Regions from separate parts of the Mesorhizobium sp. WSM4850 genome, predicted to be linked through region 2. Evidence: predicted binding sites of a transcription regulator. Region 2 holds the regulator's gene; the other holds the start of a gene.
What was found. Region 2 encodes PhoB, which activates phosphate uptake and scavenging genes when phosphate is short. Its sites were predicted from a motif close to TGTCATNNANCTGTCAT; they were not measured.

Region 1 (3,966 bases), on a different contig from region 2:
GCTGGCCGCCGGGCAAGAGCGGCAGCGGCGGCCTGAGGATGGTTTGCAGCGTGTGCGTCGAGGCAACGAACGTGTAGTAGATCGGGAAAGCCACGATCAATATGCCGAGGATCAGCACGGCATGGGCGATGAAAGTGCGGAGCGGGGACTGGCCGATCATCGCTGCCCTCAACCGTAGTGGACTTTGCGTTCCACGTAGCGGAACTGGATGGCGGTGAGCGCAATGACGATCGCCATCAGGATGACCGACTGCGCCGCCGAGTCGCCCAGGATCAGATTGACGAAGCCGTCATTGTAGACCTTGTAGACCAGCGTCTCGGTCGCCTTGCCCGGCCCGCCGCCGGTGACGGCATGAACGATGCCGAACGTGTCGAACAGGGCATAGACGGTGTTGACGACCAGCAGGAAAAAGGTGGTCGGCGCGAGCAGCGGGAAGACGATGGTCCAGAAGCGCTTGGTCTCCCCGGCGCCGTCCATGGCCGCCGCCTCGATCAGCGTTTTCGGCACTGCCTGCAGACCGGCTACGAAGAACAGGAAATTGTAGCTGATCTGCTTCCAGGCAGCCGCCGACACAAGCAGGATCATGGCGTGGGTTCCGTTGAGCAGCGGATCCCATGCGATGCCGAGGCTTCTCAGCAAATACGCCAACGAGCCGATCGAAGGATTGAACAGAAACAGCCACAGCATGCCGGCAATCGCCGGCGCCACGGCATAAGGCCATATCAACAGCGTGCGGTAGAGGCCTTTGCCGCGCACCGCCTTCTCGGCCATGACCGCAAGCAAAAGGGCCACGCACATCGCGACGATCGCGGTCGCAAGCGAGAACACCACGGTGACCTTGATCGAATTGAGGTAGGCCGGATCGGCCAGCACCTTGCGGAAATTGGCAAACCAGACGAACCTGGTCCTCAGCCCGAACGGATCCTGTCTGAGCATCGACTGGTAAAGCGCCTGACCGGCCGGCCAGTAGAAGAAAACCAGTGTTATGGCGAGTTGCGGCGCCACCAGAAGGAAGGGCAGGATCTTGTTGGGAAAGACGACGCGTGGAGACAGGCTGATTTCCTTCGCTATCTCGGGAGACGCCCACGCGAGCTCGCGTGGGCGATATTCAAACCAACACCAACCGAGATAATCTCGTCAGTTCTCCAGCGCTTCCTTGATTGCGGCGTTGCCGCGCGCGACCGCGTTGTCGAGCGCCTGCTGAGCGGTTTGCTGGCCGGCCAGCATCTTCTCGAACTCCTCGTTCTGGATATCGCGCACTTGCGGCAGGTTCGGCAGGCGCACGCCCTTCGAGTTGTCGGTCGGCGCCTTGCCCGTCATCTGCAGGATGGGTGTCTCACGGCCGGGGTTCTTGTCATAGAAGCCCGATTTCTTGGTCGCCTCGTAGGCAGCGAGCGTCACCGGCAGGTATCCCGACTTCTGGTGCAGATATTCCTGCACATCGGTCTTGGACAGGTAGGCGAAGAATGCCGCAACGCCCTTGTATTGCTCGTCCGACTTGGCGCCGAACACCCACAGGCTGGCGCCGCCCGGCGTGGTGTTCTGCGGTGCGCCCTTGGCGTCGCTGTCGTAGGGAAGCTGGCCGATGCCATAGTTCATGCCGGACTTGACGATGTCGCCGAGGCCGCCCGACGATTCGGTGAAGATGCCGCATTCGCCGGCGAGGAAGATCTGCTTGGCTTCGGAGGTACGCCCACCATATTTGAATGTGCCGTCCTTGGCGAGGTCTGCGAGCGCCTGGAAGTGGTTGACGAAAATCGGCGCGTTGATCTTGAGTTCGACATCACCGCCGGCCAGACCGTTCTGCTGGGTCGCCCACGACACATCATTCCACGCCGCGAAATTCTCCAGATGGATCCAGGTCAGCCAGGTCGAGGTATAGCCACAAGGGGCGGCGCCGCTCGTCTTGATCTTCTTGGCGGCTTCCCACACCTCATTCCAGGTCTTGGGTGGATTGTTCACGTCGAGGCCGGCCTTCTGGAAGATATCCTTGTTGTAGTAGAGGATCGGCGAGGAGGAGTTGTAGGGGAAGGACAGCATGGTGCCGTCCGGCTTCGAATAATAGCCGACGATACCGGGCAGATACTGGCTCTTGTCGAAGGTCATACCGGCACCGGTCATCACCTCGGCAACCGGCTTGATCGCACCCTCGGCCGCCATCATCACGCCGGTGCCGACGTCGAACACCTGGAGGATATCGGGCGCCTGGCCAGCGCGGAAGGCGGCGATGCCGGCGTTCAGCGTCTCCGGATAGGTGCCCTTGAACACCGGAACCAGTTCATAGTCGCTCTGGCTGGCGTTGAAATCCTTGGAGATCTTGCCGACGACCTCGGCGTTGGCGCCGGTCATGGCGTGCCACCAGCTGATCTGCGTGACGGCGAAGGCGGAGGTGGTGGAAAGCAGGGTCAAGGTGGCGGCGACACCGGCCGCGAAGCCGAAGAACTTCATGTTTCATCTCCCGTTTGTCATTGGCGAAAGGGGCACTCTCGCAATGCCAATATGTGCCGCCCGTGACAATTGGACAACGGTTTTGTTGCGGGCCGATGAACTTGATTCCACTTAAAGTGGCGTGCGCTTCGAGATGAGAGCCGATGGAAAGCAATTGAAAAGCCGGCTTACCAATCGAACAACGACGACGACCGGCAATCGTCGGCGCCTCCTAAAGAGCGCACTTTGCGCGACATGAATTAGTCCGACTTGCCGAGCGCCGTCTCGACCAGCCGCTTGGCATCGGGGCTCGACCATTCTGCCGGGCCGTTCATGTGGGCAATCAGGCAGCCTTCACCGTCGATCAGCATGGTGACCGGCAGGCCGAGCGCCAGGCCGCGTGTCTTGAGATCGTTGAACAGCGCCATCGTCGAGTCGCGGTAGTAGCCGAGCGCCTCGACGCCGGTTTCCTCGAGGAACTTCTTCGGCTTGCTGTCGTCGCCGGCATCGACATTGACCGCGACGACCTCGAAAGCATCACTGCCCATTTCGTTCTGCAGCGCGTCGAGCGCCGGCATTTCTGCGCGGCAGGGCGCGCACCATGTCGCCCACAGATTGAGCAGCACCGTCTTGCCGGCATGGTCGGCGAGCGTCATCGGCTTGCCGTCGGGGCTGTTGAAGGCAAGGCCCTTCAGCGATTGCGGCGGATCGGCGGGCAAAAGTGCTGCAACCTGGCCGGTGGCAGCCGCCGCGACCGACTTGGCGCGGTCGGCCTTGGCGGCGCAGGCGACATCGTCCTTGCTGTCGCCAACCGCGACTTGAGCGGGGGCGTTGTTGCCAGAACCGCTTTCGCTGACATATACCGCGACCGCGCCGGCAAGCACGCCTGCCACCAAAGCGGCGAGGATGAGGCGCGGGGCCGGGAAAAATCGATTGCCGTCTGCCATTTTTTAAAACTGCTCCGGAGCACGGGTTATAGCGATGAGCGACAAGAAGGCCAGCAACCAGATGTGGGGCGGACGTTTTGCCTCGGGTCCGGCCGCGATCATGGAAGCGATCAACGCGTCGATCTCGTTCGACCGCAAACTCTACGCGCAGGACATCCGAGGCTCGATCGCCCATAGCGAGATGCTAGCGCAAACCGGCATTATTTCGGCGGCCGACCAAGAAAAAATCGCTCACGGGCTGAACACGATCCTGGCAGAGATCGAAGCCGGCACGTTCGAGTTCTCGACCAGGCTGGAAGACATCCACATGAATGTCGAGGCCCGCCTTGCCGAGCTGATCGGCCCGGCTGCCGGCCGCCTGCATACCGCCCGTTCGCGCAACGACCAGGTGGCGGTCGATCTCAGGCTATGGGTCAAGGACGAGTGCTTTCGCGTCGCCGAGGCGCTGAAGGGCCTGATCACGGCGTTCCTGGAGCGGGCCGAGGAGCATGCGGCAACGGTGATGCCGGGCTTCACCCACATGCAGGCGGCGCAGCCGGTAACCTTCGGCCATCACTGCATGGCCTATGTCGAGATGTTCTCGCGCGACCTG
Region 2 (3,966 bases):
GTCCGCGAGCATCAGGTGACGGCGTTGATCGGGCCATCGGGCTGTGGCAAGTCGACGTTCCTGCGTTGCCTGAACCGAATGAACGACACCATCGATATCGCGCGGGTGAGCGGCAAGATCACGCTCGACGGCGAGGACGTCTACGATCCGAAAATCGATGTCGTCGAGTTGCGAGCTCGCGTCGGCATGGTATTCCAGAAGCCGAACCCGTTTCCGAAGTCGATCTACGAAAACGTCGCCTACGGTCCGCGCATTCACGGCCTGGCCAGGACCAAGGCCGAGTTGGACGGCATCGTCGAATCGAGCCTGAAGAAGGCCGGCCTGTTCAACGAGGTCAAGGATCGCCTACTCGAGTCGGGTACTGGCCTGTCCGGCGGACAGCAGCAGCGCCTGTGCATCGCGCGCGCCATCGCCGTGTCGCCGGAAGTGATCCTGATGGACGAGCCCTGTTCGGCGCTCGATCCGATCGCCACCGCCCGCGTCGAGGAACTGATCGACGAACTGCGCCAGAACTATACGATCGTCATCGTCACCCATTCGATGCAGCAGGCGGCGCGCGTGTCGCAACGCACGGCGATGTTCCATCTCGGCTATCTGGTCGAGGAGGGCGCGACCGACAAGATGTTCACCAACCCCGACGACAAGCGCACCCAGGACTACATCACCGGCCGGTTCGGCTGAGCGGTCCGGCGAATTTCGAACACGAGGACAGCACCATGGGTGAACACACCGTCGCATCTTTCGACGAGGAACTGGAGCACATCGACCGGCTGATCCGCGACATGGACGAGCTCGCCGCCGCAATGGTAGCGGCCTCGATCCGCGCGCTGCTTGCGTCGGACAATGCGATGGCGCAGCGCGTCGTCTCGGACGACGCCATCATGGATGCGCGGCAGCGCGAACTCGATGACAGCGCCATCACGCTGATCGCCAAGCGGCAGCCGATGGCGCAGGATCTGCGCGCCGTGGTTGGCGCAATCCGCATGGCTGGCGATCTCGAGCGCATCGGCGATCTGGCCAAGAACATAGCCAAGCGGGTCAGCGCAGTCGGGCAGAGCGCGACGCCGCGGAATCTGTCGCACGGTATCGATGCGATGGCGGATCTCGTTCTTGTGCAGCTGCGCGGCGTGGTCGAGCACTATGTGTCGCGCGATGCCGGCGCGTTGAAGGAACTGCGCGCCGACGACCAGAAGATCGACGTGAAATACACGGCGGTTTTTCGCGAGCTCCTGACCTACATGATGGAGGATCCGCGCAACATCACCGCCTGCACGCACCTTCTGTTCTGCGCCAAGAATCTCGAGCGTATCGGCGATCACGTCACCAACATCGCCGAAAACGCCTACTTTGTCGTGACCGGGCAGCAATTGCCGGCGGATCGCCCGAAGCTCGACGAAACGACGATGTCGGCGCCGGCGACATGACAGGAGTGACCGGCCGATGATCGCGCCGCGCATCATGGTGGTGGAGGATGAAGAGCCGCTGGGCGTCCTCCTCCGTTATAATCTGGAATCCGAAGGCTATCAGGTCGAGGTGGTGACGCGCGGCGACGAGGCCGAAATCCGGCTGCAGGAAAACGTGCCCGATCTTTTGGTGCTCGACTGGATGGTGCCGGCGGTTTCCGGCATCGAGCTTTGCCGGCGGCTTCGGGTGCGCCCCGAAACCGAGCGGCTGCCGATCATCATGCTGACCGCGCGCGGCGAGGAGAGCGACCGGGTGCGCGGCCTTTCGACCGGAGCCGACGACTATCTGGTCAAGCCGTTCTCGACACCGGAATTCATGGCCAGGGTCAAGGCGCTGCTGCGCCGCGCCAAGCCGGAAGTGCTGTCCAGCGTGCTCAAGGTCGGCGACATCATGCTCGATCGTGAATCGCACCGGGTCTATCGCAAGAAGAGCGAGATCCGGCTCGGGCCGACCGAATTCCGGCTGCTCGAATTCATGATGCGCCACCCGGGCCGGGTCTTCTCGCGCAGTCAGTTGCTCGACAATGTCTGGGGCGAGACGATCTACATCGACGAGCGCACGGTGGACGTCCATGTCGGCCGGTTGCGCAAGGCGGTCAACAATGGTCGCATGCCCGATGTCATCCGAACCATCCGCGGCGCCGGCTATGCGATCAGGGAAGACTAGCTAGGGATGTGCTGATATTCAGGTGATGCCGGCCTGCGAACGGCTGATACCGCGCTTACCTACAGCGCCGCGCGCCCTGTTGGGCACGCAAAGGACGCTGTAGAACTTTGATTTTGCGCACGACCTTTCCGAAATCGATCTCGATTTCGGGGTCATGCGCGGGCTCACGTACCCAAAAGTACGCTCCGCTCCGGTTCTCGGAACCCACCATTCTCGACTCGGCCTGACCTGAATCTCAACACACCCCAAGTCGCGACCCGGGAATCCTTCAAGCCACGTTCTTTCCGACCGAGCCGGCTCGTGCCTGGATGCTCGGCGCGAAAATCTCCTGGTCGACGAAGCTTAGCGCCCGCATGGCACAGCCTTCGCGGATCAGCGGCAACTCGTTCGGCTCGGTGTCGAAGGAAATCGAACCCGAATGCTGGCCGCCGGCGGTCTGGGCGATGGCCTCGCGCAGGGCCGGCTCGATCAGGTCGAAGGCGGCAGCGCTGGCGCCGACCATGGCCACCGGCGCCGGATCGATCAGCGCAAACAGGCTGCCGAGCCCGAAGCCGAGCGCCTCGCCGGCCTTGCGGTAGGCTTCGCGCTCCGGTCCGTCCATCTCGCGCGCCCGGGCCGCCAAGGCCCGCATCTCGGCGTCGCTGACATCGGCGACCGGCTCGGCGTTGTCGCTCAATTGCCTTGCATTGCGCCAGATGGCGTAGTTGCCGGCATAAGCCTCGACGCAGCCGCGCCGCCCGCAGCGGCAAAGCGCGCCGCCCGGCCGATGGATCATGTGGCCGAATTCGCCGCCTGAGGAGTGGGTGCCGGTGAACAGCTCGCCCTTCAGCACCAGCCCCATACCGATGCCGTGCGAGAGCAGGATGGCGATGAAATCGTCGCGGTAGCGATCCGGGTGGCGCCAGCGCAGCGCCACGGCCATCATGTTGCAGTCGTTCTCCATGATGGCCGGGATGCCGAACTCGCGTTCCAGAATGTCGGCGAAGGCGATGTTCGTCTGCGGCGTGATCGGCGACCACAACATGGCGCGCGCGTGGGAATCGGTGATGCCCTGGATCGCCAGCGCGATGCGGGCGACACTTTGGACATCGAGGTCGGGATCTTCGAGCCGGCGCCGGACGATGGCGACACATTCGCCGATCAGCGCGTCACGCGACATGGTCAGCGTGTCCAGCCGGCGCTGTTCCTCGGCGACCACTTGTCCGGCATAATCGATGACGGCGACCGACAGGAAATTCAGCGACAACACGACGGCCAACACCGCAGCGGCTTGCGGATTGAGGCTGAGGCCGACCTGCGGCCGGCCGCGTTTCAGCGAAACCGTCTCGCTCGCCTTGCTCTCGGCCAGGATGCCTTCCTGGATCAGGTCGGCAGAGATCGCCGATATGGTCGAATGGCTGAGGCCGGTGGTCGCGGCGATCTCGGTCCGCGACGGCTGGCCTGCCCGGCGCACGGCCGAAATCACCATCGCCCGGTTGCGCCGGCGCAGATCGTCATGACGGATTCCCACCGACATTTTTTGTTTCCTCCTCATCGCCGCGGCCGCTCATGAATCGGAAGCCGTCGGTAATGTCCGACAAATACTGGCAGAAGCGGAGGGGGCTGTCATTATTTATTCCGAGCCTCGAAAAAAGCCCGACAGGACGTCAAAATCCATCAGAATTGGTGTTGACAGTGCTTCGGCGTTGGACCAGTATTTTTTCGAGGCTCGAAAAAATAGGAGCCTTTGTGCCGGCCTTCGGGCCAGTTGGTCGCGCCCTACGCGGCGCAGGGAGGAATATCATGAAGAGATTCGCAGCCGCCATTCTGGCGGGGGTCGCCATGTCGCTGACGCTC

Region 1: the regulator PhoB is predicted to act here: its motif matches at 2,511-2,527, upstream of ugpB (sn-glycerol-3-phosphate ABC transporter substrate-binding protein UgpB).

The regions. Positions count from the first base shown of each region.
Region 1 is NZ_JBVVPV010000035.1:21,776-25,741, forward strand. Features, by position in the region: gene ugpE (sn-glycerol-3-phosphate ABC transporter permease UgpE) at 1-160, opposite strand, end outside; gene ugpA (sn-glycerol-3-phosphate ABC transporter permease UgpA) at 169-1,053, opposite strand; gene ugpB (sn-glycerol-3-phosphate ABC transporter substrate-binding protein UgpB) at 1,138-2,448, opposite strand; gene tlpA (thiol:disulfide interchange protein TlpA) at 2,688-3,374, opposite strand; gene argH (argininosuccinate lyase) at 3,409-3,966, shown strand, end outside.
Region 2 is NZ_JBVVPV010000014.1:69,233-73,198, reverse strand. Features, by position in the region: gene pstB (phosphate ABC transporter ATP-binding protein PstB) at 1-681, shown strand, start outside; gene phoU (phosphate signaling complex protein PhoU) at 717-1,424, shown strand; gene phoB (phosphate regulon transcriptional regulator PhoB) at 1,441-2,130, shown strand; gene AC0L2Z_RS15945 (ROK family protein) at 2,399-3,646, opposite strand; gene xylF (D-xylose ABC transporter substrate-binding protein) at 3,913-3,966, shown strand, end outside.